DNA from 4 places in the Streptomyces sp. NBC_01525 genome. Region 1 is predicted to be linked to each of the others. Evidence: riboswitches for the same ligand, from Rfam matches in the RefSeq annotation. Region 1 holds a riboswitch; each other region holds the start of a gene.
What was found. Region 1 has a riboswitch for cobalamin ahead of cobN (cobaltochelatase subunit CobN). Riboswitches for the same ligand answer to the same signal wherever they lie in the genome.

Region 1 (7,610 bases):
TGACGCTGGGAACAGTGCTCAACTACGCATTCATCCTCCGGAAAGCGGGAAGAGCAATGGATGCGCTTCCTCACGCCCAAGCGGCCTTCACGGGATACGCACAGCGCTTTGGCCATGACTATCCGGTCACATTGAGTGCACGACACAGCCTGAGCAAGATCTTGGCTGAACTCGGCCAGCACGCGAAGGCAATCGTCCATGCAGAGAAACTCGTTGAAGGCCGCACCAGAGTTCTGGGGCCAGAGCATCCCTGGACACTTGAGGCTCAGGAACTCTTGGATGAATATCGACGCGGGCAAAGCAGTATCTGAGAGCTGACCCGACGATCGCTCGTGGCCAACGGCAGCGACTTCAACCAACAGCCGCTCGGCCAGCCCGCGGCCCGCGCCACCCCTCGCAGGTGGAACGGGCCGTGGCGGCGAAACCAGCGGGGAGCATTCCTGAAGGCCACCCCGTAGCCAGCAAACTAACAGGGAGCCTTCCTGACCGCTCCCCCTCACCGAACGGAGCGGAGCCTCACTCCTCCCCCTCCAGCTCCCCCTCCGTCTCCAAAAACGCCTCCCGCAGCGCAGCCAGCGTCTCCGCATCAGGCTTCTCCCACATGCCGCGGGACTCGGCCTCCAGGAGGCGTTCGGCGATGCCGTGGAGGGCCCAGGGGTTGGCTTCCTGGAGGAAGGCGCGGTTTTCGGGGTCGAGGACGTAGGTCTGGGCGAGCTTGTCGTACATCCAGTCGGCGACGACGCCGGTGGTCGCGTCGTAGCCGAAGAGGTAGTCGACGGTCGCGGCCAGTTCGAAGGCGCCCTTGTAGCCGTGGCGGCGCATCGCCTCGATCCAGCGGGGGTTGACGACGCGGGCGCGGAAGACGCGGGACGTCTCCTCGACGAGGGAGCGGGTGCGGACCGTCTCGGGGCGGGTGGAGTCGCCGATGTACGCCTCGGGGGCCGTGCCCTTGAGTGCCTTGACGGTGGCGACCATGCCGCCGTGGTACTGGAAGTAGTCGTCGGAGTCGGCGATGTCGTGTTCGCGGGTGTCGGTGTTCTTCGCGGCGACGGCGATGCGCTTGTACGCGGTCTCCATCTCGTCGCGGGCCGGGCGGCCCTCCAGGCCGCGGCCGTACGCGTAGCCGCCCCAGACGGTGTAGACCTCGGCGAGGTCGGCGTCGGTGCGCCAGTCGCGGGAGTCGATGAGCTGGAGCAGGCCCGCGCCGTACGTACCGGGGCGGGAGCCGAAGATACGGGTGGTGGCGCGGCGTTCGTCGCCGTGGGCGGCGAGGTCGGCCTGGGCGTGGGCGCGGATGTGGTTGTCGGACGCGGGCTCGTCGAGGCCCGCCGCGAGCCGTACCGCGTCGTCCAGCAGGCCGATGACGTGCGGGAACGCGTCGCGGAAGAAGCCGGAGATGCGGAGGGTGACGTCGATGCGGGGGCGGCCCAGCTCCTCCAGGGCGATCGGCTCCAGGCCGGTGACGCGGCGGGAGGCGTCGTCCCAGACGGGGCGGACGCCGAGCAGCGCGAGGGCCTCGGCGACATCGTCCCCGGAGGTGCGCATGGCGCTGGTGCCCCAGAGGGAGAGGCCGACGGAGGTGGGCCATTCGCCGTTGTCGGAGCGGTAGCGCTCCAGGAGGGAGTCGGCGAGCGCCTGGCCGGTCTCCCAGGCGAGGCGGGACGGGACGGCCTTCGGGTCGACGGAGTAGAAGTTGCGGCCGGTCGGCAGGACGTTCACCAGGCCGCGGAGCGGGGAGCCGGACGGGCCCGCGGGGACGAAGCCGCCGTTCAGGGCGTGGACGGCGTGGTCGATCTCGGCGGTGGTGGCGGTCAGCCGCGGGACGACCTCGCGGGCGGCGAAGTCGAGGATCGCGGCAACCTGCTCCGGCTGCCCGGCGGCCACCTCGGCCACGGCGGACGGCGCCCAGTCGGCGTCCTCCATCGCCTGGACGAGGGCGCGGGCGCGCTCCTCCGCATCGTCGGCGGCGGTGCGGGTCGCGGCGGATTCGTCCAGGCCCAGCGCCTCCCGCAGACCGGGCAGCGCGGACGTACCGCCCCAGATCTGCCGGGCGCGGAGGATCGCGAGGACGAGGTTGACGCGGGCCTCGCCGGCCGGGGCGGCGCCCAGGACGTGCAGACCGTCGCGGATCTGGGCGTCCTTGACCTCGCAGAGCCAGCCGTCGACGTGCAGCAGGAAGTCGTCGAAGCCGTCGTCGTCGGGGCGGTCCGCAAGGCCGAGGTCGTGGTCGAGCCTGGCGGCCTGGATGAGGGTCCAGATCTGGGCGCGGATCGCCGGGAGCTTCGCCGGGTCCATGGCGCTGATCTGCGCGTACTCGTCGAGGAGTTGTTCCAGGCGGGCGATGTCGCCGTACGAGTCGGCGCGCGCCATCGGCGGGACGAGGTGGTCGACGAGGGTGGCGTGGACGCGGCGCTTGGCCTGGGTGCCCTCGCCGGGGTCGTTGACGAGGAACGGGTAGATGAGGGGGAGATCGCCGAGGGCGGCGTCCGGGCCGCAGGCGGCGGAGAGGCCCGCGTTCTTGCCGGGCAGCCACTCCAGGTTGCCGTGCTTGCCGAGGTGGATCATCGCGTCGGCGCCGAAGCCGCCGTCGTCGGCGGAGGCCGCGATCCAGCGGTAGGCGGCCAGGTAGTGGTGGGACGGCGGCAGATCGGGGTCGTGGTAGATCGCGATCGGGTTCTCGCCGAAGCCGCGCGGCGGCTGGATGAGGATCAGCAGATTGCCGCGGCGCAGGGCGGCGAGGACGATGTCGCCCTCCGGGTCGCGGCCCAGCTTGTCCGCGTGGCTGCGGTCGAGGAACATCTCGCCGGGCGGCGGGCCCCAGTGCTCCTCGACGGCGTCGCGCAGCACCTGCGGGAGCGTGGCGTACCAGCGCTTGTAGTCGGCGGCGGGGATGCGGACGGGGTTACGGGCGAGCTGTTCCTCCGTCAGCCACTCCTGGTCGTGGCCGCCCGCCTCGATGAGGGCGTAGATCAGCTCGTCGCCGTCGCCCGATGCCAGGCCGGGTACGTCCTCGTCGCCGAAGTCGTAGCCCTCTTCGCGCAGGCGGCGCAGGAGGGCGACGGCGGAGGCGGGGGTGTCGAGGCCGACGGCGTTGCCGATGCGGGAGTGCTTGGTGGGGTACGCGGAGAGGACCAGCGCCAGCTTCTTGTCCTGGGCCGGGATGTGGCGCAGGCGGGCGTGGCGGACGGCGATCCCGGCGACGCGGGCGGCGCGCTCGGGGTCGGCGGCGTACGTCGGCAGGCCGTCCTCGTCGATCTCCTTGAAGGAGAACGGGACGGTGATCAGGCGGCCGTCGAACTCGGGGACCGCGATCTGGGTGGCGGCGTCCAGCGGGGAGAGGCCCTCGTCGCTCTCCTCCCAGGCGGCGCGGTTACCTGTCAGGCAGAGTGCCTGAAGGATCGGCACGTCCAGGGCGGCGAGCGCGCCCGCGTCCCAGGACTCGTCGTCGCCGCCGGCGGACGCCTCGGCGGGCTTGGTGCCGCCCGCCGCGAGGACGGTGGTGACGAGGGCGTCGGCCGGGCGCAGCGCGTCGATCAGCTCCGGCTCGGGCGCCCGCAGCGAGGCGACGAAGAGCGGCAGCGGGCGGCCCCCGGCCTCCTCGATCTTGGTGCACAGCGCGTCGACGAAGCCGGTGTTGCCGCTCATGTGGTGGGCGCGGTAGTAGAGCACCGGGATGAGCGGGCCGTCGATGTCCTTACGGGCCGTGGGCCGCTCCAGCTCGCCCCAGGTCGGCGCGGGCTGCGGCGGTGCGAAGCCGTGACCGGTCAGCAGGACGGTGTCGGAGAGGAAACGGGCGAGGCGGCCGAGGTTCTCGGGCCCGCCGTGCGCGAGGTAGGCGTGCGCCTCGGCGGCGGTGCCGACCGGGACGGTGGACGCCTCCATCAGCTGGGCGTCGGGGGCCTGTTCGCCGGTGAGGACGACGACGGGGCGGTGCTGGCCCTCGGCGAGGAGGAGGTTCAGGCCCTCCTCCCAGGCGCGGATGCCGCCGAGGAGGCGGACCACGACGAGGTCGACGCCGTCGAGCAGCGCGGGGAGTTCGGCGAGGTCGAGCCGGGCTGGGTTGGCGAGCCGGAACGGCACGGGGCCGCCGGCGGCGCGGGCGCTGAGGAGATCGGTGTCGGAGGTCGACAGCAGCAGAAGCATGCGAGCGCAGAGCCTTCCTCGGGGTATCCGCGCCCCGGGTGGTTCGTTGGACGGCGGGAGTTCCTGACTCACCCGGCAGCTGCCGGGCTCACAGTGGCGGGACCGCGCCGGACTCTCACCGGGCTTCCTCCCATGTCGCCGTCTCCGGCGTCGGCGGGCCGGACGACCCACCGGAGTGAATGGTAAGGGCTGATGCGCTGGTGGGGGAGGGGGGCTTGGGGTCGGGGAGAGCGGGTGGCGGGCGGAGGCCGGGGAGCGGTGGCGGGCGGGGCCGGGGCCCTGGCCCCCTACGGGGTGCCCGTACGGGGGTGCGTGCAAGGCCCGTACGGGGTCCGGCACCTGGCTTGTACGGGCCGTCCGGGTTTCCCTCACGGGTCCGATATCTGGCTTGTACGGGCCGTCCGGGTTTCCCTCACGGGGTCCGTCCAGGGTGCGCACCGGGTCCCGCCGGCGCTTCGCGCAGGGTCCCTACGGGGTGGCCGTACGGGTTGCCGCGCGGCCCCCTCCGGGGTGCCCGTACGGGATCGCGGGCGCCCCGCCCGGTGGCCCGTACGTGGCCCGTACGTAGTCCGTACGTGGTCCGGCTCACCGTCGCCGCCCGGGACGACGTCGGTATGCTCGCGGCCATGCCGCCCTCCCCCTCGAACCGGCCCCCCGGGGCCCAGCCACCGCTGCGCGAGCACGGTGACGCCTGCCCGGGAGCGCTGCGGCTGCACGCGGCGGCGGACGGTGCGCTGGCCCGCGTACGGGTGCCCGCCGGGGAGTTGACGGCACGTCAGGCAATGGCGTTGGCGGACGCGGCGGAGCGGTTCGGGGACGGGGGACTCTCCCTCACCTCGCGCGGGAACGTGGAGTTGCGCGGCCTCGGCGACGACTGCGGCGGCGACCTGGCCGCCCTGCTGGCCGACGCCGGACTACTGCCCTCCGTACGCCATGAGCGCGTCCGCAACCTCATCGCCTCACCGCTCGCCGGAATCGACGGCCGCGCCCCCGCCGACGTGCGGCGGTGGGCCCGTGAGCTGGACGAACTGCTCTGCGGGCAGGAGTGGACGGCGCGGCTTTCGGGCCGTTTCCTCTTCGTCCTGGACGACGGCCGGGGCGATGTGGCGGGCCTCGGCGGGGATGTGACCTTGGTCGCAGAAGCCGCAGTGGACGCAGCAGACGGAGAAGTCGCAGAAGTCGCAGAACAGGGGGCGCCCGCTCTCCTCTTCCTCGGCGGCCCCGACAACTCCAACAGCCCCGACAGCCCCGACAGCCCCGACAGCCCCAACGACGGTGTCGGGCCGGCCCTGCGGATCCCCGCCGCCCACGCCCCCCGGGCCGCGCTCGCCGCCGCCCGGGTCTTCCTCGACGCCGTCGACGCGAGCGGCAGCGGCGCCTGGCGGTTCCGGGATCTGCCAGGGGGCGCGGCGCCGACCGTGCGCGCCGTCGGCGAGCGGCTGCGCGCCGACGGGATTCCCGCCGTGTACCTGCCGCCCGGCGATGTCCCGGCCCGGCCGGAGCGCGGCGCGCCCGCCCCGGCACCCGGCCTCGTCGAAGGCCCCGACGGGCACCGCGCGCTGAGCGTCCCGGCGCCGCTGGGGCGGCTGACCGGCGCGCAGTGGCGCCTCCTGGCCCGTACCGCCACCGAGGGGGACGGCACGCTCCGCCTGACCCCGTGGCGCGGCGTTCTCGTCCCCGGACTGTCCGCGCCGGTGGCCGCCGCCCGGCTGCGGGAGTGCGCGGACGCGGGCCTGGTCACCGACCCGGACTCGCCCTGGCACCGGCTCGGCGCCTGCACCGGACGCCCCGGGTGCGCCAAGTCCCTGACCGACGTACGGGCCGACGCGTCCGCCGTGGCGGCGGCCCTGGGGCGCGCCACCGCGCTGCCGGTGCAGTGGTCCGGCTGCGCCCGCCGCTGCGGCCACCCGCACGGCACCTGGATCGACGTCCTGGCGACCGACGGCGGCTACGACGTGACCGTGGTCCGGCCGGGGGCGCCACCCGAGCCGCTCGCGGCGGGCGCCACCGTGCGGCAGGCCGCGGACGCCCTCGCGCCCGGGATGCCCCCGGCGGCTCCCGGCACCACGCCGTGACCGCCACCGGGCCGCGCCCCGGGCCCCGGCCCCGTTAGCGCGTACCCCACCCCTATGCAGCACCCCACCAGCGACGACCCATCACCAACCCACCACACCGAGGGCACCGTGTTCGACTACGAGAAGGACGGGGCGGCGATCTACCGCCAGTCCTTTGCCACCATCCGCGCCGAGGCGGACCTCGCGGGGCTGCCCGCCGACGTCAGCCGGGTCGCGGTCCGGATGATCCACGCCTGCGGCATGGTCGACCTCGTCCGCGACCTCGCCTACTCCCCCGGCGTGGTGGCGAGCGCCCGCGCCGCGCTGCGCGCCGGTGCGCCGATCCTGTGCGACGCGAACATGGTCGCCAGCGGCGTCACCCGTAAGCGGCTGCCCGCCGACAACGAGGTGGTGTGCACCCTCGCCGACCCGTCGGTGCCCGCGCTCGCCGCCGAGATGGGCACCACCCGCAGCGCCGCCGCGCTGGAGCTGTGGCGGGACAGGCTGGACGGCGCGGTGGTCGCCGTCGGCAACGCCCCGACCGCGCTCTTCCGCCTTCTGGAGATGATCGAGGAGGGCGCGCCGCGGCCCGCCGCGGTGCTCGGCATACCCGTCGGCTTCATCGGCGCCGCCGAGTCCAAGGAGGCGCTGGCCGCCCACCCGTCGGGTCTTGAGCACCTGGTGGTGCGCGGGCGGCGCGGCGGCAGCGCCATGGCCGCGGCCGCCGTCAACGCCCTGGCGAGCGAGGAGGAGTGAGCGTGTCCGAGCAGCAGTCCGGCGCCCGGACCCCGGGCCGCCTCTACGGCGTGGGGCTCGGCCCCGGCGACCCGTCCCTGATGACCGTACGGGCCGTGCAGGTCATCGCGGAGGCCGACGTGGTGGCGTACCACAGCGCCCGCCACGGCCGGTCCATCGCGCGCGCCATCGCCGCCGGGCATCTGCGCGCCGACCACATCGAGGAGGCGCTGGTCTACCCGGTGACCACCGAGTCGACCGACCATCCCGGTGGCTACCGGGGTGCGCTCGACGACTTCTACGAGGAGGCCGCGGCCCGGCTCGCCGCGCACCTCGACGCGGGCCGCACCGTCGCCGTGCTCTCCGAGGGCGACCCGCTGTTCTACGGCTCGTACCAGCACATGCACAAACGCCTGGCGCACCGTTACCCGACCGAGGTCGTCCCCGGCGTGACCTCGATCAACGCGGCCGCCGCCCGGCTGGGCAGGCCGCTGGTGGAGGCCGACGAGGTGCTGACGGTGCTGCCCGGCACGCTCCCCGAGGAGGAGCTGACGGCGCGGCTGGCCGCCACCGACTCCGCCGTCGTCATGAAGCTGGGCCGCACCTTCCCCGCCGTCCGGCGCGCGATGGAACGCTCGGGCCGGCTGCCGGAGGCCCGTTACGTCGAACGCGCCACGA
Region 2 (7,610 bases), 3.3 Mb from region 1:
CGGGTCGGGGTGCCGGACGGATCGGTGTGAAGGGACGCGTCCGTGGGCGGTCGCGTGGTGCGGCGCGGGCTCGGGGCGACGCCGCCGGGACGGAGGATCGTGACGCGATGACGAATTTGGCGATCATCAGCGGGGGCCTGCGGGAGCCGTCCTCGACCCGGCTCCTGGCCGACCGGCTTGAGGCCGCGGTGCGCACGGCGCTGGAGAACCAGGGGCAGCGCGTCGACTCGTCGTTCGTGGAGTTGCGGCCGCTGGGCCGGGCGATCACGGACGCGATGCTGTCCGGGTTCCCCACCGGCCCGCTGGAGGAGGCGTTCGAGACGGTGGCACGGGCCGACGGCGTGATCGCGGTGACGCCCGCCTTCAACGCCTCGTTCAGCGGACTGTTCAAGTCCTTCTTCGACGTGCTGCCGGAGGGGACGCTGTCCGACATGCCGGTGCTCATGGCCGCCACCGGCGGTACGGAGCGGCACTCCCTGGTGCTGGAGCACGCGATGCGGCCGATGTTCTCCTATCTGCACGCCGTCGTCTCCCCCCGGGGCGTCTACGCCGCGACCAGCGACTTCGGCTCGGACAACGCCCAGCAGGGCGCGTCGCTGCGGGACCGGGTCAAGGCCGCAGCGGCGGACTACGCCCGGCTGGTCCAGGGCTGCGGGGCGCGGGTCAGGCGCGACGAGTTCGAGGACGTCGTACCGATGGAACAGCTGCTGGGCGGCGGGGCAGCTTCCTGACACCGGCCGCCCGGTCCCCGTCGTACGTCGCACGACGGGACCGGGCGGCGCATCCGTTTCTGCTAGGTGGCGTCCGTGTCGATGCCGGGGGCCGCCTCCCGGGCGGCGACCGCCGGGTGCGGGGGTGCGGAGGCGGGTACTCCGGCCGGGCGGAGGGCCGCGAATTCCTTGCGGAGGACGGGGACGACCTCGCCGCCGAGCAGGTCGAGCTGTTCCAGGACGGTCTTCAGCGGCAGTCCGGCGTGGTCCATCAGGAACAGCTGGCGCTGGTAGTCGCCGACGGCGTCGCGGAAGCCGAGGGTCCGCTCGATGACCTGCTGCGGCGAGCCGACGGTCAGCGGCGTCTGCTCGGTGAACTCCTCCAGGGACGGCCCGTGCCCGTAGACGGGCGCGTTGTCGAAGTACGGGCGGAACTCGCGTACCGCGTCCTGGGAGTTGGCACGCATGAACACCTGGCCGCCGAGGCCGACGATGGCCTGTTCGGGGGTGCCGTGGCCGTGGTGGGCGAAGCGCTGCCGGTAGAGGCGGATCATCCGCCGGGTGTGGGACATGGGCCAGAAGATGTTGTTGTGGAAGAAGCCGTCGCCGTAGTACGCGGCTTGTTCCGCGATCTCCGGGGAGCGGATCGAGCCGTGCCAGACGAACGGGGGGACGCCGTCCAGGGGCCGGGGCGTGGCAGTGAAGCCCTGGAGCGGGCTGCGGAACGTGCCCTCCCAGTCGACGACGTCCTCCCGCCAGAGCCGGTGCAGCAGCGCGTAGTTCTCGATGGCGAGCGGGATGCCCTGGCGGATGTCCTGGCCGAACCACGGGTAGACGGGGCCGGTGTTGCCGCGGCCCAGCATCAGGTCGACGCGGCCGTCGGCGAGATGCTGGAGGTAGGCGAAGTCCTCGGCGATCTTCACGGGGTCGTTGGTGGTGATCAGCGTCGTGGAGGTGGACAGGACGAGCCGGTCTGTGCGGGCCGTCAGGTATCCGAGGAGGGTGGTGGGCGACGACGGCACGAACGGCGGATTGTGGTGCTCGCCGGTGGCGAACACGTCCAGACCGACCTCCTCCGCTTTCGCCGCGATGGCGAGCGTGGCCTTGATGCGCTCGTGCTCGCTCGGCGTACGGCCGGTGGTCGGGTCGGCCGTCACATCGCCGACGGTGAAGATGCCGAACTCCATGGTGACCGCCTCGTTCGGTTGCATGCTCAGGGTGCGGCCGGGCGTCCGCCCCGGTCGTGTGGGACGGCCGGCCGCTCCGGTCTCCGGGGCAGCCGATTCCTGCCTCCGGTGTCGCCGCGCCCGCGCCACAGCCAGGGTGCCACGCCACCCCACCGGGCGACATTTCGGAGCGGAGTGGACAGATCGGGTGGTGTGTGCGGGGTGTGGCGCCCGCCTGGCCCGGCGGGGACCGCTTTCCGCCCGTTCCACCGATCCCGCCCCACGCGCCGTGCGGTGCGTCAGAATCGGCCCATGCTGACAGTGGGTTCCGTGGTGCTGGGGGTCTCGGACGTGCGGCGGGCGGCGGCGTTCTGGGGTGAGGCGCTGGGATACGTCCCGCGCGAGGAGATCGAGGACGACTGGGTGGTCCTCGTACCGGCCGCCGGGCACGGCGTGCAGGTGGCACTCGGCCGCAGCGTGACGCCGGTCCAGGAGCGTCCGCGGGTCCATCTGGACCTGTACGCCGGGGACGCCGCCGACCAGGCCGCCGAGGTCGAACGGCTGGTGGGCCTGGGTGCCCGGCGGGTGGCGTGGGACCTCGCGGCGGACGACGCGGATTTCCTCGTCCTCGCAGATCCCGAGGGCAACCGCTTCTGCGTCATCGACACCGGGCGGCACTGACCGGACCGGACGGACGAGGCGTCGCCGACCGGGCCGGGCGGACCAGCCATCTCCGACCGGCCCGGGCCGCACAGGCCGGGCCGCACCGACCCGGCGGAGCGGGCTGAGGGGCCCGGTCCGTGCCGCCGGTTGAGGGACCGGCGGCCGCTCATCGGTGGCGGGGCAGCAGGCGCGTGCCGCGTTTCCCGCCCTCGTCCGATTCATGCGGGCGCGCCGCGTGGCTCACCTCACCGTCCGGATGACGGACGGACCGCCGCCGCGGCGCCGGCCGGACCGTAGGGTGGCGCGTGCAGCTGGTTCGCCCCGTCCGCCAGGCGGGTCGTCGTAAGAGGGAACCCGGTGGGAATCCGGGACTGCCCCGCAGCGGTGAGCGGGAACGACCGCCGTCATACGCACTGGGTCCATGGGGCCCGGGAAGCGACGGCCAGTAGGTGTCCTCCCCCGGAGGACGTGCCCGCGAGTCCGAAGACCTGCCAACTGCCCGGGTGCGCGCCCTGTGTGCCCGGACATCCCGGTGACCTCGTGGGCGGGTCGGCGTACACATATCGGACGGAGACCGCGCCGCGTCGCGCGGGGCCGCGCCGTCCGGTTCGTCACCCCTTCGCGCTCCGTCCCGTCGCCGGGATCTCAGGGATTCATCTCGCGAAGGAGATCTCCGTGACCACCGAGTCCGCGGCAGCGGCAGCACGGGCCACCGTGTACGGCTACCCCCGTCAGGGGCAGAACCGGGAACTGAAGAAGGCGATCGAGGGGTACTGGAAGGGCCGCGTCACCGCCGACACGCTGCGCGCCACCGCCGCCGACCTGCGCCGCACCCACTGGCGGCAGCTGGCCGACGCCGGTATCGGCGAGGTCCCGACCGGCGACTTCTCGTACTACGACCACGTCTTGGACACCACCGTCATGGTGGGCGCGATCCCCCGGCGTCACCGCGAGGCCGTCGCCGCCGACCGGCTCGATGGTTACTTCGCCATGGCGCGCGGGACGCAGGACGTCGCGCCGCTGGAGATGACCAAGTGGTTCGACACCAACTACCACTATCTGGTGCCCGAGTTGGGGCCTGACACGGTGTTCGCGGCCGACTCCGGCAAGCAGGTGGGCGAGCTGACGGAGGCCCTGGCGCTCGGGCTGACGGCCCGTCCGGTACTGGTCGGCCCGGTCACCTACCTCCTGCTGGCGAAGCCCGCGCCCGGGGTCGCCTCGGACTTCGACCCGCTGACGCTGCTGGACCGGTTGCTGCCCGTCTACGCCGAGGTGCTGGCCGATCTGCGGGCCGCCGGTGCCGGGTGGGTGCAGCTGGACGAGCCCGCGCTGGTGCAGGACCGTACGCCTGCCGAGCTGAACGCCGCCGCCCGCGCCTACCGTGAGCTGGGCGCCCTCACCGACCGGCCGAAACTGCTCGTCGCCTCCTACTTCGACCGTCTCGGCGACGCGCTGCCGGTGCTGGCGAAGGCGCCGGTGGACGGGCTGGCGCTGGACTTCACCGAATCCGCCGCCGCCCACGTCGACGCGCTCGCCGCCGTCGGCGGGCTGCCCGGCAAGCGGCTGGTGGCCGGTGTCGTCAACGGCCGCAACATCTGGGTCAACGACCTGACCGCGTCGCTCACCACTCTCGGCACGCTGCTGGGGCTGGCCGACCGGGTCGACGTCGCGGCCTCCTGCTCCCTCCTGCACGTCCCCCTCGACACCACCGCCGAACGCGACATCGACCCGCAGATCCTGCGCTGGCTCGCCTTCGCCCGGCAGAAGGCCACCGAGATCGTCACCCTCGCCCAGGGCCTGGCCCGCGGCACCGGCGCGATCGCCGCCGAACTGGCCGCCAACAGGGCCGACCTGGCCTCCCGGGCGAACTCCCGCCTCACCCACGACCCGGCGGTCCGCGCCCACGCCGCCGCCGTCACCGACGCGGACGCCCGCCGCTCCCAGCCGTACGGCGAGCGGACCGCCGCCCAACGCGCCCACCTGGGGCTGCCGCTGCTGCCGACGACGACCATCGGCTCGTTCCCGCAGACCACCGAGTTGCGCACCGCGCGGGCCGATCTGCGGGCCGGGCGGATCGACACCGCCGGGTACGAGGAGCGGATCCGGAGCGAGATCCGCGAGGCGCTGGCCTTCCAGGAGAAGGCCGGGCTGGACGTCCTGGTGCACGGCGAGCCCGAACGCAACGACATGGTCCAGTACTTCGCCGAGCAGCTCACCGGCTACCTCGCCACGCAGCACGGCTGGGTCCAGTCGTACGGCACCCGCTATGTCCGGCCGCCGATCCTCGCCGGGGACATCTCCCGCCCGGAGCCGATGACGGTGCGCTGGACGACGTACGCGCAGTCCTGCACCGAGCGGCCCGTCAAGGGGATGCTGACCGGGCCGGTGACCATGCTGGCCTGGTCGTTCGTCCGTGACGACCAGCCGCTCGGCGCCACCGCGCGCCAGGTCGCACTGGCGCTGCGCGACGAGGTCGGGGACCTGGAGGCGGCCGGTACGCCGGTGATCCAGGTCGACGAACCGGCGCTGCGCGAGACCCTGCCGCTGCGCGCCGCCGACCACGCCGCGTACCTGTCCTGGGCCACGGAGGCGTTCCGCCTGACCACGGGCGGAGTCCGTCCGGGCACCCAGATCCATACGCACATGTGCTACGCGGAGTTCGGCGACATCGTGCAGGCCATCGACGATCTGGACGCCGACGTCATCAGCCTGGAGGCGGCCCGCTCCCATATGCAGGTGGCCCGCGAACTGGCCGCCCACGGCTACCTGCGCGAGGCCGGCCCCGGCGTGTACGACATCCACTCGCCGCGCGTACCGAGTGCCGGGGAGACCACGGCCCTGCTGCGAACCGCCCTGAAGGCCATCCCCGCCGAACGCCTGTGGGTCAACCCCGACTGCGGCCTGAAGACCCGCGGCTGGGCGGAGACCCGGGCGTCTCTGGAGAACCTGGTGGCGGCGGCCCGTACGGTGCGGGGTGAGTTGCCCACGTCGTGACGGGACGCTCGTACGGGGCCGGGGCGCTTGCAGGGTCCCGGCCCCGGTGGGTCATCCGTGGAGATCACGCCGTCCGGCCCGGCCCGGCGGCGCGCGGACGGAGGCCGGTCCGGAGATCCTGGCGGCGGTGTCGCCGGGCGCGGACGAGAATGATGAGTTCTCCTCCGGCTCCGGCTCATCCACCGTCATGGGCGGGGCGGAGGACACCGCCGACGACGACTGGGAAATGTGAGAGGTTCACCAATGACCGGCAACCCCCGTGTCCCCGCTCCCCGGGACACTTCCACCGCTTCGGCCGGCGGTCCCTGTGTGCTGCTCAAGCATGGCGAGGTCTTCCTCAAGGGGCGGAACCGTCACCGGTTCATCGAGCGGCTGCACGACAATCTGCGGATCGCGCTGCGCGGGATCGGCGGCTCCACCTGGATCAAGGGCGCGCAGAACATCACCGTGGTGGGCGGTGAGGTGCCACTGGAGGCGTTGGTGGAACGGGCCCGGCGGGTCGTCGGGTTCCACTGCGTCGAACCGGCCGTGCGGACGCCGTCGACCATGGAGGACGTCACCGCGACGGCCGTCGAGGCGCTGCGCGTGGTCTGTGCGGAACGGCGGGTGCGCAGTTTCGCGGTACGGGTGCGGCGGCGGGACAAACGGTTTCCGCTGACGTCGTCGGAGATGGCGGTGCATCTGGGGGCGCGGATCCAGGAGGCGGTGGTGGGTCTGCCCGTCGATCTGACGACGCCCGGCGTCACCCTCTCGGTGGAGATCGATCACCGGGAGACCTATCTGTCGTGGGAACGCCACCGGGGGCTGAGCGGCCTGCCGGTCGGTTCGAGTGGGCGGGCGCTGGTGCTGCTGTCCGGCGGGTACGACTCGCCGGTGGCCGCACACCGCGCCATGCGGCGCGGTCTGGCCTGTGACTTCGTCCACTTCAGCGGGGCGCCGTACACCAACGCCGCGTCCGTGTACAAGGCGTATGCGCTGGCCCGTGAGCTGAATCGCAGTCAGCCGCCGGGTGCGCTCCATGTCGTCGCGCTCGGCCCGGCGCAGAAGCAGCTCGCGGTGGCGGGCGCGGGGCGGCTCCAGGTCGTCGCGCAGCGGCGGCTGATGGTGCGTACCGCCTCGGCGCTGGCGGCGCGGACCGGGGCCGAGGCGCTGGTGACGGGGGACAGCCTCGGGCAGGTGGCGAGCCAGACGCTGGCGAACATGGTCGCGGTGGACGAGGCGGCGCGGCTGCCGGTGCTGCGGCCGCTGGTCGGCTGGGAGAAGCAGGAGATCATCGACGAGGCGCGGGCGATCGGCACGGCCGAGGTGTCCGTCCTGCCCGACGAGGACTGCTGTTCGCTGCTGGCCCCGCCGCAGGTCAGCACCCGGGCCCGGCTGCCGCAGCTGCGGTCGGTGGAGCGGCGGCTGGAGATGGACGAGGTGATCGAGGTGCTGCTGGCGTCGGCCCAGGTGCTGCGGCCCGGGGAGGACGGGGTGGCACCGGCGCCGGGCGAGGGGTGTCCGGCGCCTGCTTGAGGGTGTGTGCCAGGACCTGCCCGCGCCTCGCGTCCGCAACGCCCCGCCGCGCCGTGCCGGGAGTGCCGCGGGCTGGCACATGCCTGACGGTGCATCAAGCCTGCCCGCACCTCATGTTCGTGAGGTCCGTCGGGTAGTCGAAGAACGGGGATGGATGCCCTCGCGGGTACCCCATCGTCCACCGCATCCCCGCCCGCCCCGCCGAAGGAGCCTTCGTGACCAGCCGTGTTCTGCTCGTCTCCCCCGCCGCCACCGCGTCGCTGCGTCGCGCGGCGTTCGACGACGGTGATCCGCTGGACGCCTCGGGGGCGGCGCGCGCCCGGGCGGCGGCCGGTTCGCTGCCCGCCGCGGACGCGGTGGTGACCTCGCCGAGCGTGCGCTGCCGGGAGACCGCCGAGGCTCTCGGTCTGGTCCCGGGGGACGCGCCGCCGGAGCTGGCCGGGCTGGACGCCGGGCACTGGCGCGGCCGGACGCTGGAGGAGGTGGGGGCGGCCGAGCCGGAGGCGGTGGCGCGCTGGCTGGCCGATCCCCAGGCGGCGGTGCCCGGCGGGGAGTCGGTGGC
Region 3 (7,610 bases), 1.4 Mb from region 1:
GCCTCGGCCGCCGGGTTGCCCTTCGCGGCGCTCGCCAGGTCGGGGGACTTGGGGCTCCAGCCGACCTCCTTGACCATCTGCGCGTCGTTCTTCTTCGACAGCGCGACCTTGAGGAATTCCTTGGCGAGGTCCTGTTCGGTGCTGCCGCCGGCGACCGCGAAGTTGGAGCCGCCGAGGAAGACGCCCTCGGGCTTGCCGGCGGTCTCACCGGGGAGGGTGAAGAAGCCGATGTCCTGCTTGATGTCCGGGTTGGCCTTGACGGCGGTGGCCGCCTCGTAGCCCATGGCGATGATCGCGCCGGTCTTGCCCTTGGCGAAGACCTCGGCCTGCTGCGGCGTCGCCTCGTCCTTGTTCTTGGGGGCGTCACTGAAGGACTGGTAGGTCTTGTAGATGTCCATCGCCTTGGCGACCTTGGGGTCGGCGAGGTTGGAGACCCACTTGCCGCCGCTCTTCTTGACGAGGTCGGCGCCGGTGCCGATGGTCAGGCCGTCGAAGAAGTACCAGTTCTGGCCGGGCAGGTAGAGCGGTTCGGCGTCGGTCTTCTTCTTGATGGTGTCGAACGCCTTGAACAGCTCGGTGCGCGTCGTCGGGAGGTCCTTGATCCCGGCCTTCGCCCAGATCTTCTTGTTGTACATCACGACGCGGTTGCCGGCGTACCACGGGAGCGCGTACTGCTTCCCGTCGGCCATCGCCGCCTTGTTGAAGGAGTCGCTCCAGTCGGCGCCGATCTGCTTCTTGAGGTCGCCGAGGTCGAGCAGGGCGCCTGCCTTGGCGTAGGCGGCGGTCTGGGTGTTGCCGATCTCGACGACGTCGGGCGGACTGTCCTCGGACAGGGCGGTCGTCAGCTTCTGCTGGATGCCGTCCCACTGCTGGACCTTGAAGTCGACGGTGGCGCCGGTCTTCTGCTCGAATTCCTTGGAGACCTGGGCCGTCCACTGCGACGGATTGGAGCCGGACATCACCCACACGGTCAGCTTCTGGCCCTTGAAGCCGTCCGCGCCGTTACCGCTGCCGTCGCTGGACCCACAGGCAGCGACACTCATCAGCATTCCCGCGACCGCGGTCGCTGCTATGAGCCCACGCTTCATTGCGCTCTCCCCTAGAGGCCGGGTGCGGTCTTTAATGGTTTAGACCAGTGCCCCGCAGCTTGGCCTAGACCTTTTGGGGTGTCAAGGGTGTATAAGAGTCGCTGTCGGCTCCGTTACCGGACCGACATCTGCCGGGTGCGGGCCCTCGGAAGGGCCCGGCGACCACGCCCGTGCCACGATGTGAGGCGCAAGGTACGGAGGAGCCGGTGACGGCAGCGGAACACAGGGCGGAAGGGCGGGTCATGCAGACCGACGGGGGCAGCACGGAGAACGGCACGACGGCCACACGCAGCGCCCGCGTACCCAAGTATTACCGCCTCAAAAGGCACTTGCTGGAGATCACCGAAACGCTGCCGCCGGGCACACCGGTGCCGCCGGAGCGGGCGCTGGCCGCGGAGTTCGACACCTCCCGCACCACGGTCCGCCAGGCCCTCCAGGAGCTGGTGGTCGAGGGGCGGCTGGAGCGCATCCAGGGCAAGGGCACCTTCGTCGCCAAGCCGAAGGTCTCCCAGGCACTGCAACTCACCTCGTACACCGAGGACATGCGCGCCCAGGGTCTGGAGCCCGCCTCCCAGTTGCTGGACATCGGCTATGTCACCGCCGACGACCGGCTGGCCGGGCTGCTGGACATCGCCACCGGCGGGCGGGTGCTGCGCATCGAGCGGCTGCGGCTGGCCAGCGGTGAGCCGATGGCCATCGAGATCACCCATCTGTCCGCCAAGCGCTTCCCCGCGCTGCGTCGCAACCTCGTCAAGTACACCTCGCTCTACACCGCGCTGGCCGAGGTGTACGACGTGCGGCTCGCCGAGGCGGAGGAGACCATCGAGACGTCGCTGGCCACGCCCCGCGAGGCCGGGCTGCTCGGTGCGGATGTCGGTCTGCCGATGCTGATGCTCTCCCGCCATTCGCGCGATGCACAGGGCCGTCCGGTGGAGTGGGTCCGCTCGGTCTACCGCGGCGACCGCTACAAGTTCGTCGCCCGGCTGAGCCGCCCGGTGGAGTGACGTACGCGGCGTCCGACGGGCGCACGGCGGCCTCCCGCGCGCCCCAAGGGACGCTCCGATGGCCGCCGTTGCCGTACCGATATGCGGACACCTAGTGACGGCTGACGCGGCCCTGCCATAGATTTCCAGCCCATCGCAGGAGAGCGCCAGGGACGGAGCCGCCATGACAGAGCACGACGGAACACCCACTTCCAGACAGGTCGTCACACCGACACGTGTGGTGGCCGGACTGTGCCTGATCGCTCCGTTCGTGGCGATGCTCTGGGTGGGTTCGTACGCGAAGATCGAGCCGACGCTCATCGGCATCCCGTTCTTCTACTGGTACCAGATGCTGTGGGTGCTGATCTCCACGGCGCTGACGATGATCGCGTACAAGCTGGTCCAGCGGGAGAACCGCGCCCGTAAGGGCGGTGCGGCCACGTGATGCTCCCCTCCTCCGCGCTCGCCGTATCCGGCACCGACGGCGTCAACGGCGTCGCCCTCACCGTCTTCGTCCTCTTCTTCATCGCCGTCACCGTCATGGGCTTCCTCGCGGCCCGCTGGCGCAAGGCCGAGCAGTCCGCCAGCCTCGACGAATGGGGGCTGGGCGGCCGGAGTTTCGGCACCTGGGTGACGTGGTTCCTGCTCGGCGGCGACCTCTACACCGCGTACACCTTCGTGGCCGTCCCGGCGGCGATCTACGCGGCGGGCGCGTCCGGCTTCTTCGCCGTGCCGTACACGATCCTCGTGTACCCGATGATCTTCACCTTCCTGCCCCGCCTCTGGTCCGTCTCGCACAAGCACGGCTACGTCACCACCTCCGACTTCGTGCGCGGGCGCTTCGGCTCGAAGGGCCTGTCGCTGGCCGTCGCACTGACCGGCATCCTGGCGACGATGCCGTACATCGCCCTCCAACTCGTCGGCATCCAGGCGGTCCTGGACGTGATGGGCGTCGGCGGCGGCGAGAACACCAACTGGTTCGTCAAGGACCTGCCGCTGCTGATCGCGTTCGCGGTGCTCGCCGCGTACACCTACTCCTCGGGGCTGCGCGCCCCGGCGCTGATCGCGTTCGTCAAGGACGGGCTGATCTACCTGGTCATCGCCGTCGCGATCATCTACATCCCGATCAAGCTCGGCGGTTTCGACGCGATCTTCCACGCGGCGGGCAAGGCGTTCGCCGAACCGGGCCCGACCGGCAAACCGCGCGGTGAGCTGGCGAGCGGCCCGAACAGCCAGTGGGCGTACGCCACGTTGGCGCTCGGCTCGGCGCTCGCGCTGTTCATGTATCCGCACTCGATCACCGCGACGCTCTCCTCCCGCAGCCGCAATGTGATCCGCCGCAACACCACGATCCTGCCGCTGTACTCGCTGATGCTGGGCTTCCTCGCGCTGCTCGGCTTCATGGCGATCAAGGCGGGCACGGAGACCCACGGCAACGCCCAACTCGCCATCCCGCAGCTCTTCGAGGACATGTTCCCGAGCTGGTTCTCGGGCGTGGCGTTCGCCGCGATCGGCATCGGCGCGCTGGTGCCCGCCGCGATCATGTCCATCGCCGCGGCGAACCTCTTCACCCGCAACGTCTACAAGGACTTCCTGCGGCCCGGCGCCACGCCCGAGCAGGAGCACAAGGTCGCCAAGCTGGTGTCGCTGCTGGTGAAGGTCGGCGCGCTGGTCTTCGTGCTCAGCATGGACAAGACCGTGGCGATCAACTTCCAGCTGCTGGGCGGCATCTGGATCCTCCAGACGATGCCGTCGCTGGTCGGCGGCCTGTTCACCCGGTGGTTCCACCGCTGGGCGCTGCTGGCCGGCTGGGCGGTCGGCATGGCCTACGGCACGCTCGCCGCCTACGGCGTGGCGAGCCCGACGCAGGCCCACTTCGGCGGCTCCAGCGCGGAGATCCCCGGCATCGGCCAGATCGGCTACATCGGCCTGACGGCGTTCGTCCTCAACGTCGTGGTGACGGTCGTCCTGACCGTCGTCCTGCGCGCACTCAAGGCCCCCGACGGCATCGACGAGACCAGCCCCGGCGACTACACCGCGGACGCCGGCGACAAGGGCGTCACGCCGGATCTGCCGCCCGCGACGGCGGACGTTCCGGCGGGCCGCTGACGTCGCGGACGCGACCTCTCCCCGCAGGCCGCCGTGTTCCTTCCGGGACGCGGCGGCCTGTTGTTCGGGGCGAAGGCCCGCTCGCCCAGTCGTGGCACGGCTCGGCCGACCCGAGACCACTGACAGCCACCCATCCCTCACCACACCGCACTAGATATGGGGGTGCACCCAAGAGCCCACCACCACATGTATGCTCGTCCTCGCTGTCGCCGCAGGGGAATCCGGTGTGAGTCCGGAACTGTCCCGCAATGGTGTACGAGAGCGCAGATATCCCCCGATATCGCCTGATCGGCGTGCGCCCCGTGAGTCCGAAGACCTGCCGATGGTACGTCCGCGCCGCCCTGGTCCGGACGTCGAGATGTCCGGGCCCCGAGGGATGGGCCGGTGGACGCCGCGCGGGCCTCCGCGCGCCCGAGCGCCCCTGTGTGCCGCCGGGCGCCGCCGCCCGCCGTGGACGTCCGTCGCGCCTCCCTCCGGCCCCCGCCGAGTGAGGGAGAGCACCACGTGACCACCGCGCCACCGCAGTCCGCGACCGACGCCGAGGCCGCAGCGCTTGAGACGGCCACGTTCCCCGCCGACGCCCCAGGCCAGGACCCGCCCGGCACCGCCCTGCTGCGCACCCTGACCGAGCTGACCGCCGACCTGACGGCCACCGACCCCGGCAAGATCGCCGCCGCCGCGCTCCGCGGCCGCCACCCCGGCTCCGACGAGGCCGGGCTGCGGGAGCTGGCGATCGACGCCGCCGCCGGTCTGATCGGCGACGAGCCTCAGTACTCCAAGCTCGCCGCGCGGCTGCTCACCCTCGCCATCGCCGAGGAGGCCGCGCGCGAGGGCGCCGTCTCGTTCTCCGCGTCGGTCGCCGCCGGCCACCGCGAGGGCCTGATCTCCGACTCCACCGCCGCTTTCGTCGCCACCCACGCCGAGGAGCTGGACGCCCTCGTCACCCGGGCGCTGGCCGACGGCGCCGACGACCGGTTCGGCTACTTCGGGCTGCGCACCGTCCACTCCCGCTACCTGCTGCGCCACCCCACCACCCGGCAGGTCATCGAGACCCCGCAGCACTTCCTGCTCCGGGTCGCCTGCGGTCTGGCCGAGAACGACTCGGCGCGGGCGCTGGCCGACGTCGCCGAGCTGTTCCGCCTGACCAGCTCGCTGTCGTACCTGCCCTCCTCCCCCACCCTCTTCAACTCCGGCACCCGCCACCCGCAGATGTCGTCCTGCTATCTGCTGGACTCGCCGCTGGACGAGCTGGACTCGATCTACGACCGCTACCACCAGGTCGCCCGGCTCTCCAAGCACGCCGGTGGCATCGGCCTCTCGTACTCCCGTATCCGGGCCCGCGGTTCGCTGATCCGCGGCACCAACGGGCACTCCAACGGCATCGTGCCGTTCCTGCGGACCCTGGACGCCTCGGTCGCGGCGGTCAACCAGGGCGGGCGTCGCAAGGGCGCCGCCTGCGTCTACCTGGAGACCTGGCACGCGGACATCGAGGAGTTCCTGGAGTTGCGCGACAACACCGGCGAGGAGGCGCGGCGCACCCACAACCTCAACATCGCGCACTGGATCCCCGACGAGTTCATGCGCCGCGTCGAGGCCGACGCCGACTGGTCGCTGTTCTCCCCCTCGGACGCCCCGGAGCTGGTCGACCTGTGGGGCGACGAGTTCGACGCCGCGTACCGCACGGCGGAGGCCGAGGGCCGCGCCACCAAGCAGGTCCCGGCGCGGGTGCTGTACTCCCGGATGATGCGCACCCTGGCGCAGACCGGCAACGGCTGGATGACCTTCAAGGACCACGCCAACCGCACCGCCAACCAGACCGCCGAGCCCGGCAAGGTCGTCCACTCCTCCAACCTCTGCACGGAGATCCTGGAGGTCACCGACGACGGCGAGACCGCGGTCTGCAACCTCGGTTCGGTCAACCTCGCGGCGCACCTCGGCGACCCCGCCGCCGGGTGGGAGGACGCGATGGACTGGGAGCGGCTGGACGCCACCGTCCGCACCGCCGTCACCTTCCTCGACCGCGTGGTGGACATCAACTTCTACCCGACCGAGCAGGCGGCGGCCTCCAACTCCCGCTGGCGGCCGGTGGGTCTGGGCCTGATGGGCCTCCAGGACGTCTTCTTCCGGCTGCGGCTGCCGTTCGACTCGCCCGAGGCGCGTGCGCTGTCCACCCGGATCTCCGAGCGGATCATGCTCGCCGCCTACGAGGCGTCCGCGGACCTCGCCGAGCGGCACGGCCCGCACCAGGCGTGGTCGGCGACCCGTACCGCCCGCGGGGTGCTCCACCCCGACCACTACCCGGACGCCGAACCGCTCTGGGCGGACCGCTGGGCCGCGCTGCGCGCCCGCGTCGCCGAGACCGGTATGCGCAACTCGCTGCTGCTGGCCATCGCCCCGACCGCGACGATCGCCTCCATCGCGGGCGTCTACGAGTGCATCGAGCCGCAGGTCTCCAACCTCTTCAAGCGCGAAACCCTCTCCGGCGAGTTCCTCCAGGTCAACGCGTACCTGATCGAGGAGCTGAAGGCGCTGGGGCTGTGGGACGCCCGCACCCGGGACGCGCTGCGCGACGCCAACGGCTCGGTCCAGGACGTCCCCTGGATCCCCGAGGAGACCCGGGCGCTGTACCGCACCGCCTGGGAGATCCCGCAGCGCGCGCTGATCGACATGGCCGCGGCCCGCACGCCCTACCTCGACCAGAGCCAGTCGCTGAACCTCTTCATGGCGTCGCCGACCATCGGCAAGCTCAGCTCGATGTACGCCTACGCCTGGAAGCGCGGCATCAAGACCACGTACTACCTGCGCTCGCGTCCGGCGACCCGGATCGCGCAGTCCGCCCGCGCGGCCGTCCCCGCTCAGCTGCCGGTGACCGACCCCGAAGCGGTCGCCTGCTCCCTGGAAAACCCCGAGTCCTGCGAGGCCTGCCAGTAATGCCCGACACCACCCTCACCCCCAACGCCGCCGCGGCCCACACCGCCACCACCGGCACGAAGAACCTCCTCGACCCGGGCTTCGAGCTGACCCTGCGGCCCATGCGGTACCCGGACTTCTACGACCGCTACCGCGACGCGATCAAGAACACCTGGACCGTCGAGGAGGTCGACCTCCACTCCGACGTCACCGACCTCGCCAAGCTCTCCCCGGGCGAGCAGCACCTGATCGGCCGCCTGGTGGCGTTCTTCGCCACCGGTGACTCGATCGTCTCCAACAACCTGGTGCTGACGCTGTACAAGCACATCAACTCCCCCGAGGCGCGGCTCTATCTGAGCCGTCAGCTCTTCGAGGAGGCCGTGCACGTCCAGTTCTATCTGACGCTGCTCGACACCTACCTGCCCGACCCGGACGACCGCGCCGCCGCGTTCGCCGCCGTCGAGAAGATCCCGTCCATCCGGGAGAAGGCGGAGTTCTGCTTCAAGTGGATGGACTCCGT
Region 4 (7,610 bases), 1.3 Mb from region 1:
TGCGGAACGGGTCGGGCTGGCGGTAGAGGTCGAGGCTGGGCAGCTCGGTGAGCGGGACGCCCTCGTCGAGCACCGGGTAGGGCTGGGCGCCGATGACCTCGACGGTGTGCCCGAGGCGGGCCAGTTCGCGGGAGAGGTGCCGTACGTAGACGCCCTGTCCGCCGCAGAACGGGTTCCCCTTGTACGTCAGCATCGCGATGCTCAGGGGGTCGTCTCGGTGCGGCCGGGCGGTGGTGGAGGGAGCGCCGCCGGGGCGGGGCGTCGCTGCCTGGACGGCCTCTGCGGTCACGCGCGGCCCCCTTCCTCACTGGACGTCCGCCGGAGCGTAACCGCTGACGGTAATCTAGAACAAGTTTCAGAACTGAATGGCTACTGATCAGTTCACGAGCTGTTGAATCTACCGGCCGGGCACGGGGCACGAGGAGCCGCATCGGGTGATTCGCGCCACGGCCGGAGCCCCTGCCATGCTGTGCCGATCGCACCACCGGCACAGCGCCGCATCGCGGACGAAATGCCATGGAATGGGACATATGACTACGGAATCCAGGGTGGCCAGGCCGGCACTTCCCGCGAGTCCACCCCTGACCGAACGTCAGGAGGCGCGGCGCCGACGCATCCTGCGCACCAGCGCCCGACTGGCCGGCCGCGGCGGCTTCGACGCCGTCCAGATGCGCGAGGTCGCCGAATCCTCCGGCGTCGCCCTCGGCACCCTCTACCGCTACTTCCCGTCCAAGGTGCACCTGCTGGTCGCCACCATGCAGGACCAGCTCCAACACCTGCACACCACACTCCGCAAACGCCCGCCGTCCGACGAGGACCCCGGCGCCCGCGTCGCACAAACCCTCATGCGGGCCTTCCGCGCCCTCCAACGCGAACCCCACCTGGCCGACGCCATGGTGCGCGCCCTCACCTTCGCCGACCGCTCCGTCAGCCCCGAGGTCGACACCGTCTCCCGCCTCACCACCACGATCATCCTCGACGCCATGAACCTCGACAGCCCACCCACCCCCGAACAACTCTCCGCCGTCCGCGTCATCGAACACACCTGGCACTCCGCGCTGATCACGTGGCTGTCGGGGCGTGCGTCCATCGCTCAGGTGAAGATCGATATCGAGATGGCGTGCCGGTTGATCGGGGTTACGGGCGGTGGGGGTGAGAGGGGTAGCTCCGGTGAGTGGGGTTAGCTTCGGTGGGGTGGGGTTAGCTTCGGTGGGGGTGGGGGTAGTTGGCCCGCAAGGGGGCCTTTTGACCCTTACGGGACGCGCCCTACGGGACGGGCGGTCGGATCGGGGTGCGGGGCGGGGATCCCGTACGGCGGATCCCGTAGGGGTTCGGCGGGCCCCTCGCGGGCCAACTACCCGCTGGACCGGGGGACTTAGAACTCCTCACAAAAGTGGTGGACTTGACCTGGTCAGAGGTCGGTGTCGCGCACGGGGCCGCCGGGTATCGGGACGCGGTCAGCCGCGTAATCGCACGCGATAAACCCGGCGACATCGGCGATCATCCCCGGGATACTGGCCGCCCATGGATGAGGTCAAAGTCGTTGTCGCCCATTCCGAGCGCGCGACCCTGCGCGTCGGCGACGTGTTCCTGAAGGTGGACGCCGATCAGGCGCGCATCGACGTCGAGGTCGAGGCAATGTCCCTCGCGCCGGTCCCGACCCCGGAGGTCCTGTGGCGCAAGCCGCCCGTGCTCGCGATCGCCGCACTCCCGGGGACGACGCTTGGGCGCCTCGGCGGGCCGTCGACCGGGTCGTCGGCGGCATGGGCCGCGGCGGGCGCCGCCATCCGGAAGCTGCACGACGCGCCGCTGCCGCCCCTGCCCGGCCGGGCCGGCCGGAGCATCGTCGCGCTGGCGGCGGAACTCGACGACGAGTGCGAGTTGCTCGTGACGAACGGCCTCCTGCCCGCTGACCTGGTCACCCACAACCGCCAAGTCGCCGAGGCCGCACTCCGGCCGTGGACTCCGGCGTTCACGCACGGCGACCTGCAGATCGCGCACGTCTTCGTCGACGGCGACGAGGTCACGGGCATCATCGACTGGTCCGAGGCGGGCCAGGGTGATGCCCTGTACGACCTCGCCACCTTCACGCTCGGACACGAGGAGCACCTCGACGACGTCCTCACCGGCTATGGCACCGACATCGACCTCGACGTGATCCACGCGTGGTGGTCGTTGCGAAGCCTGCTGGCAGTTCGCTGGCTGATCGAGCACGGCTTCGACCCGTTCGCGCCGGGCTGTGAGGTCGACGTGCTGAGATCCCGGATGTGAGGCTGCGCGGGCCTGACTGCTACGAATGCGCTCTGACGCATCGAGCAGGCCATCCCCTGGGCTGATCGCCCGCCCTTACTCTCGACAAAGTACGGTGCGCAGTCGTCGCCAGCAGATGACAGCGCAGTCGAGGGTGACGAACGCGTGGTGGATGTCGTCGCGGATCTCCCAGCGGGTACGCAGGCGGCGGAACCAGTGCAGCAGCGCGATTGCTCCTTCCACGACCCAGCGATACACGCCCGGACGAGAACTGACACATCGTCATTCCCGAGGTCCGGAAACCTCCTTTTGTTAGGAGTCGTTAACGCTTCCGCCCCACGCCCCAGAACTCACCCCTCCCCCGCCTCCAGCCCCAAATAGCCCCTCATTCCTCCCTCGGCGGAAACACCACCTCCCCACTCCCCGTGAGCGCAAGAACAATCGCCTCCACCTGACACCCCTCAGCTGCCGCGAGGACAGGTTCCGCCGCGTCCGTTTCCGGGTTCACCGGATGGGACTGCCGGGCGCTGTCGAGGCGGAAGTGGTCCGGGGCGGTGGCGGCGCACATGCCGGAGCCGATGCAGACGCCGCGGTCCACCGTCACCTGCCAGCGGTCGCCCATCACGCACCCGCCGGGAGGTGGATCATCTTGTGCTCCAGGTATTCGCCGAACCCTTCGGGGCCGAACTCGCGGCCGATGCCGGAGTTCTTGTAGCCGCCGAACGGTCCGAGCATGTCGATGCTGAAGGTGTTCACGGAGTAGGTGCCGGTGCGGACGCGGCGGGCGAGGTCGATGCCGTGGCCGGTGTCGGCGGTCCACACCGAGCCGGACAGGCCGTACTCCGAGTCGTTGGCGATGCGTACCGCCTCCGCCTCGTCCTCGTACGGGAGCAGGCAGATCACCGGGCCGAAGATTTCCTCGCGGGCGATGCGCATGGCGGGGGTGACGTCGCCGAAGAGGGTGGGTTCGACGTACCAGCCGGTGGGCCGGTCGGACGGGACGCCGCCGCCGGCGAGGATCTTGGCGCCCTCCTGTTGTCCGAGGGCGATGTAGTCGAGGGAGCGTTGTTGCTGGCGGCGGGTGACGAGGGGGCCCAGTTCGGTGGCGGGGTCGAGGGGGTCGCCGACGGTCAGGGCGCCCGCGGCGGCGGCGAACCGTTCGGCGATCTCGTCGTAGCGGGAGCGCGGGGCGAGGATGCGGGTCTGGGCGACGCACGCCTGGCCGTTGATCATCCAGGCGAACGGGGTGATCCCGGCGACCGCCGCGTCCAGGTCGGCGTCGGGCAGGATCACCGCGGCGGATTTGCCGCCCAGTTCCAGGGTGACGCGGCTGAGGTTGCGGGCGGCGACCTCCATGACGCGTTTCCCGGCGGCGACGGAGCCGGTGAACGACACCTTGTCGACGCCGGGGTGCCCGACGAGGTATTCGCTGACCTCGCGGTCGGCGGGCAGGATCGACAGGACGCCCGGCGGCAGGCCCGCCTCCGTCGCGATGTCGGCGAGGAGGTACGCGTCGAGCGGCGTCTCGGGCGAGACCTTGAGGACGACGGAGCATCCGGCGAGGAGGGCGGGGGCGAGTTTGGCGGCGGCGGTGAACTGCGGGACGTTCCAGGGGACGACCGCGGCGACGACTCCGGCGGGCTCGCGGCGGATGAGCAGCGGGCCGAGGAGACCGTCGCGGCGTTCTTCGAACGGGAAGTCGCGGGCCACGGTCAGCGCGGCGTCCCACACCAGCATCGCGGCGAGCGCCTGGACCATCACGCCGGAGGTGTAGGGGGTGCCGTTCTCGGCGCTGATGACCTTGGCGATCTCCTCGCTGCGGACGGCGAAGGCGTCCTTGATGCGGGTGACCACCGCGATCCGCTCCTCCAGCGGAGTGTCGGCCCAGACGCCGGAGTCGAAGGAGGTGCGGGCGGCGGTGACGGCGCGGTCGACGTCGGCGCGGGTGGCGTGCGGGACGCGGCCGATGAGCTGTTCGGTGTGCGGGGAGATCACGTCGAGGGTGTCGGGTCCGGCGGGGTCGACGAGTTCACCGCCTATGTAGAGCTTGCCGTGTTCGACGAGGTCGCTCATGGCTGCCGCCTCCCGCGGTCGGCCGCCCCGCCCGGCGTCCGGGGCGGGGCGGGAACTTCCGTCAACTGCCTGCGCGTCGCGCGTGTCCGGCGCCGTCCCGGGCCGTCCGCCGGGGGGCGGAGCGACACCGAAGCAATTCTGACGGCACGTCAGTTATGGGTCGTTGAACTGATACCACCTCCCGGAGCAGGAGTCCACAGGGCCTCCGGGAACCGGCGGCGGGGCCCGCGCCGTCGCCGCCTTCGCGACCGGGCCTCCGTGGACGCCGATGTCGTCCGGCGCACCCGGGCGGCGCGGCCCGCCGCGTGGCGGGCGCGGCTGGCCGCGAAGCTGGCCGCCGCCGGGGCGCCCGAGGAGCATCTCGCGCCGTTGACGGGCGGCGGGGAGCTGCCGGGTCAGCGGGCGGCGGTGCCGGACCGGCACATCGCCCCGGGTGAGCTGCTGGAGCTGCCCGGCCGTCGGCTGCGTGCCGTCTGGACGCCGGGGCACACGCCCGGCCATGTCTGTCTGCATCTGGAGGAGGCGCACCCGGGGCGGGCGCCGGGCGCCGGGTTCGGGCGACTGTTCTCCGGTGATCATCTGCTGCCGGGGGTCAGCCCGCACATCGGTGTGTACGAGGGGCCGGGCGAGGCGCCCACCGACCCGCTGGGGGATTACCTCGCGTCGCTGGAGCGGGTCGCGCGGCTCGCCCCGGCGGAGGTGCTGCCCGCCCATCAGCATGCGTTCACCGACGCGGCGGGGCGGGCCCGTGCGCTGCTCGATCACCACGAGGCGCGGCTCGGCGGTCCGGTACGGCTGCTCGCGGAGCCGCTGACGCTGTGGCAGCTGACGGTGGCGATGGAGTGGAACCGTCCCTGGGAGCGGATCCCGTACGCCTCGCGGAACATCGCGGTGGCGGAGGCCGAGGCGCATCTGCGGCGGCTGATGACGCTGGGCCGGGCGGAGGCGGTGCCGGGGTCGGATCCGGTGACGTACCGGGCGGTGTGAGGCGTACGGCACGGGGCGGCCGACAAGTCTCGGCGGGGCCGTCGCACCCCGGTGGCGCCGGGGCCGGGTGGCCGTCGCGCCCCGGTGGCGGCCGTACGGCGGTGACCGTCGGGCCGCGCCTGCCTTCGTACCGCGGTGGCCGCCGCCCCGGCGCCGGGTGGGCGTAGCGGGGCGACCGCTAAAATGTGCGGACAACTCCATCCGTGCCCGATCGGGGGAAGCCGGTGAAATTCCGGCGCTGACCCGCAACCGTCAGGGCGGACGTGCGCCGTGGGCGCGGTCCGCACGAGCCGGAACACCCGATGGGGCGCGACAGGCTCCCGCCACCGGCGGGCCGCGTGCGGCGGCCGGACCGGTGGCGGCACCGTCGAGGTATACGGAGCTGAGCCCGGTGCCACCGCGTACGGCCCCGGCCGTCGTGCGGGTGGAGGGCCGAGCGCGGCCGTCCGCCCCGCGACGCCCCGAGCGCTCCGAGCGACCTGACTGAGAGGCACCGACGATGGCCCCCCTGGCCCCTTCCCGCGCCGCCCTGGTGCGCCGCGCCGCCGTGGTGTGCGCCGCGGCGCTCGTGCCGGTCGCGGCGACCGCGCCCGCCGCGTTCGCCACTCCGGCGCCGTCCCCCAAGAAGCTGCCCGCGGGCCTGTACGGCTCCGGTGACCCGCAGTACGACGGCGTGTGGCGGCAGTCGCTGGCGCTGCTCGCCCAGCACACCGTGCAGGTCAAGCCCGCCGCCACGGCCGTGGACTGGCTGACCGGCCAGCAGTGCGCCGACGGCGCGTTCACCGCGTACCGCGCCGACACCGCGAAGGCGTGCGGCGCGTCGACGATGCGGGACACCAACCAGACGGGCGCGGCGGTGCAGGCGCTGGCGGCGCTCGGCGGGCACGGCCAGGCGGTGGACAAGGCGGTGCACTGGCTGACGTCGGTGCAGAACGACGACGGCGGCTGGCCGTCGATGCCGGGGTCACCCAGCGACGCCAACTCCACCGCGGTGGTCATCGGCGCGCTGGCCGCGGCGGGCGAGGACCCGGCGAAGGTCACGTCGCCGAAGGGGCACACGCCGTACGAGGGGCTGCTGACGTTCCGGCTCGGGTGCGCGGTGAAGCCCGCCGAGCGCGGTGCGTTCACCTTCCAGCTCAAGGGCGCGGCGGCGAACGCGGATGCCTCGGCCGCCGCGGCGACCGGCGCGCTCGGCAAGGGCTTCGTCGTCCCGGCGGCGGGCAAGGACGCCGACACCCCGGTGGCCGCGCCGGACTGCGGCGGGAAGAAGGAGCCGACCGGTGCGGATGCGGCCGCGCTGCGGTCCGCCGCGTCGGGCGCGAGCGCGTACCTGGTGAAGGAGATGGACGCGCACGGGCAGCATCTGATGTCGGCGATGCCGGGCGCCGAGCCGCAGCCGGATGTCGGGAACACCGCGGACGCGGTGGTGGCGCTGGCCGCCGGCGGGCACGGCGCGGCGGCGGCCAAGCCGCTGGCGTGGCTGGAGAAGAACGGCCCGGCGTGGGCGAAGCAGGCCGGTCCGGCGGCGTACGCGCAGCTGGTGCTGGCGGCGCACGCCACGGGCACCGACCCGCGGGACTTCGGCGGTACGGATCTGGTGGCCGCGCTGAACGCGACGGGCCCGAAGCCGTCCGCCGCCGCGGAGAAGGCGGTGCCGAAGGAGAAGGGCACCGGCTCGATCAGCGCGTGGTGGCTGGTGCCGGTGGGGCTCGCCGCGGGTGCCGGTATCGGGTTCCTGCTGAGCGGCCGCCGGAAGCGCGGGCAGTGATGCGGCGGTCGCGGTGGGCCGGTGCGCTGGCGCTGGCCGGAGCGGTGACGGCGCTGGGCGCGGGCCCGGCGCAGGCGCAGGGGTACCGGTACTGGTCGTTCTGGGACGGCGCGGGCGGCACGTGGGCGTACGCGACGCAGGGCCCGGCGACGCTGCGGCCCGCGGACGGTGCGGTGGCCGGTTTCCGGTTCACGGTCAGCGCGGAGTCGTCGGCGGTGGACCGGCCGCGGGCGGCGGCCGATTTCGGGAAGCTGTGCTCCGGTACGCCGCAGAAGTCCGGGACGAAGCGGGTCGGCGTCGTCGTCGACTTCGGGTCGGCGGCGGACGCGCCGGACGGTGAGCGGCCGCCGCGGGAGCGGACGGCGTGCGCGCGGGTGCCCGAGGACGCGTCGGCCGGTGAGGCGCTGGCCGCGGTGGCGAAGCCGCTGCGGTACGACGCGCAGGGGCTGTTGTGCGGGGTCGCCGGGTATCCGGAGGCGGGGTGCGCGGAGCAGGTGAGCGGTTCGGGTACGTCCGAGCCGAAGGCGCCGGG

Region 2: it holds a riboswitch for cobalamin, as region 1 does, so the genes downstream of both, metE (5-methyltetrahydropteroyltriglutamate--homocysteine S-methyltransferase) here and cobN (cobaltochelatase subunit CobN) in region 1, are expected to answer to the same signal.
Region 3: it holds a riboswitch for cobalamin, as region 1 does, so the genes downstream of both, OG422_RS21320 (ribonucleoside-diphosphate reductase subunit alpha) here and cobN (cobaltochelatase subunit CobN) in region 1, are expected to answer to the same signal.
Region 4: it holds a riboswitch for cobalamin, as region 1 does, so the genes downstream of both, OG422_RS08685 (prenyltransferase/squalene oxidase repeat-containing protein) here and cobN (cobaltochelatase subunit CobN) in region 1, are expected to answer to the same signal.

Annotation. Positions count from the first base shown of each region.
Region 1 is NZ_CP109397.1:3,286,739-3,294,348, forward strand. Features, by position in the region: gene OG422_RS14705 (tetratricopeptide repeat protein) at 1-311, shown strand, start outside; gene cobN (cobaltochelatase subunit CobN) at 517-4,143, opposite strand; cobalamin riboswitch at 4,180-4,331, opposite strand; gene cobG (precorrin-3B synthase) at 4,770-6,218, shown strand; gene OG422_RS14720 (precorrin-8X methylmutase) at 6,327-6,953, shown strand; gene OG422_RS14725 (precorrin-2 C(20)-methyltransferase) at 6,950-7,610, shown strand, end outside.
Region 2 is NZ_CP109397.1:6,569,200-6,576,809, reverse strand. Features, by position in the region: gene OG422_RS28310 (FMN reductase) at 108-731, shown strand; gene OG422_RS28305 (LLM class flavin-dependent oxidoreductase) at 794-1,897, opposite strand; gene OG422_RS28300 (VOC family protein) at 2,189-2,557, shown strand; cobalamin riboswitch at 2,883-3,029, shown strand; gene metE (5-methyltetrahydropteroyltriglutamate--homocysteine S-methyltransferase) at 3,215-5,533, shown strand; gene OG422_RS28290 (hypothetical protein) at 5,580-5,765, shown strand; gene thiI (tRNA uracil 4-sulfurtransferase ThiI) at 5,777-7,048, shown strand; gene OG422_RS28280 (histidine phosphatase family protein) at 7,264-7,610, shown strand, end outside.
Region 3 is NZ_CP109397.1:4,732,522-4,740,131, reverse strand. Features, by position in the region: gene OG422_RS21340 (extracellular solute-binding protein) at 1-1,049, opposite strand, end outside; gene OG422_RS21335 (GntR family transcriptional regulator) at 1,331-2,092, shown strand; gene OG422_RS21330 (DUF3311 domain-containing protein) at 2,256-2,516, shown strand; gene mctP (monocarboxylate uptake permease MctP) at 2,516-4,180, shown strand; cobalamin riboswitch at 4,354-4,519, shown strand; gene OG422_RS21320 (ribonucleoside-diphosphate reductase subunit alpha) at 4,685-7,111, shown strand; gene OG422_RS21315 (ribonucleotide-diphosphate reductase subunit beta) at 7,111-7,610, shown strand, end outside.
Region 4 is NZ_CP109397.1:1,943,950-1,951,559, forward strand. Features, by position in the region: gene OG422_RS08650 (glycosyltransferase family 4 protein) at 1-289, opposite strand, end outside; gene OG422_RS08655 (TetR family transcriptional regulator) at 531-1,184, shown strand; gene OG422_RS08660 (phosphotransferase family protein) at 1,525-2,271, shown strand; gene OG422_RS08665 (hypothetical protein) at 2,347-2,493, opposite strand; gene OG422_RS08670 (ferredoxin) at 2,636-2,872, opposite strand; gene OG422_RS08675 (aldehyde dehydrogenase) at 2,872-4,323, opposite strand; partial or broken gene OG422_RS08680 (MBL fold metallo-hydrolase) at 4,579-5,310, shown strand; cobalamin riboswitch at 5,492-5,632, shown strand; gene OG422_RS08685 (prenyltransferase/squalene oxidase repeat-containing protein) at 5,810-7,078, shown strand; gene OG422_RS08690 (SCO2322 family protein) at 7,078-7,610, shown strand, end outside.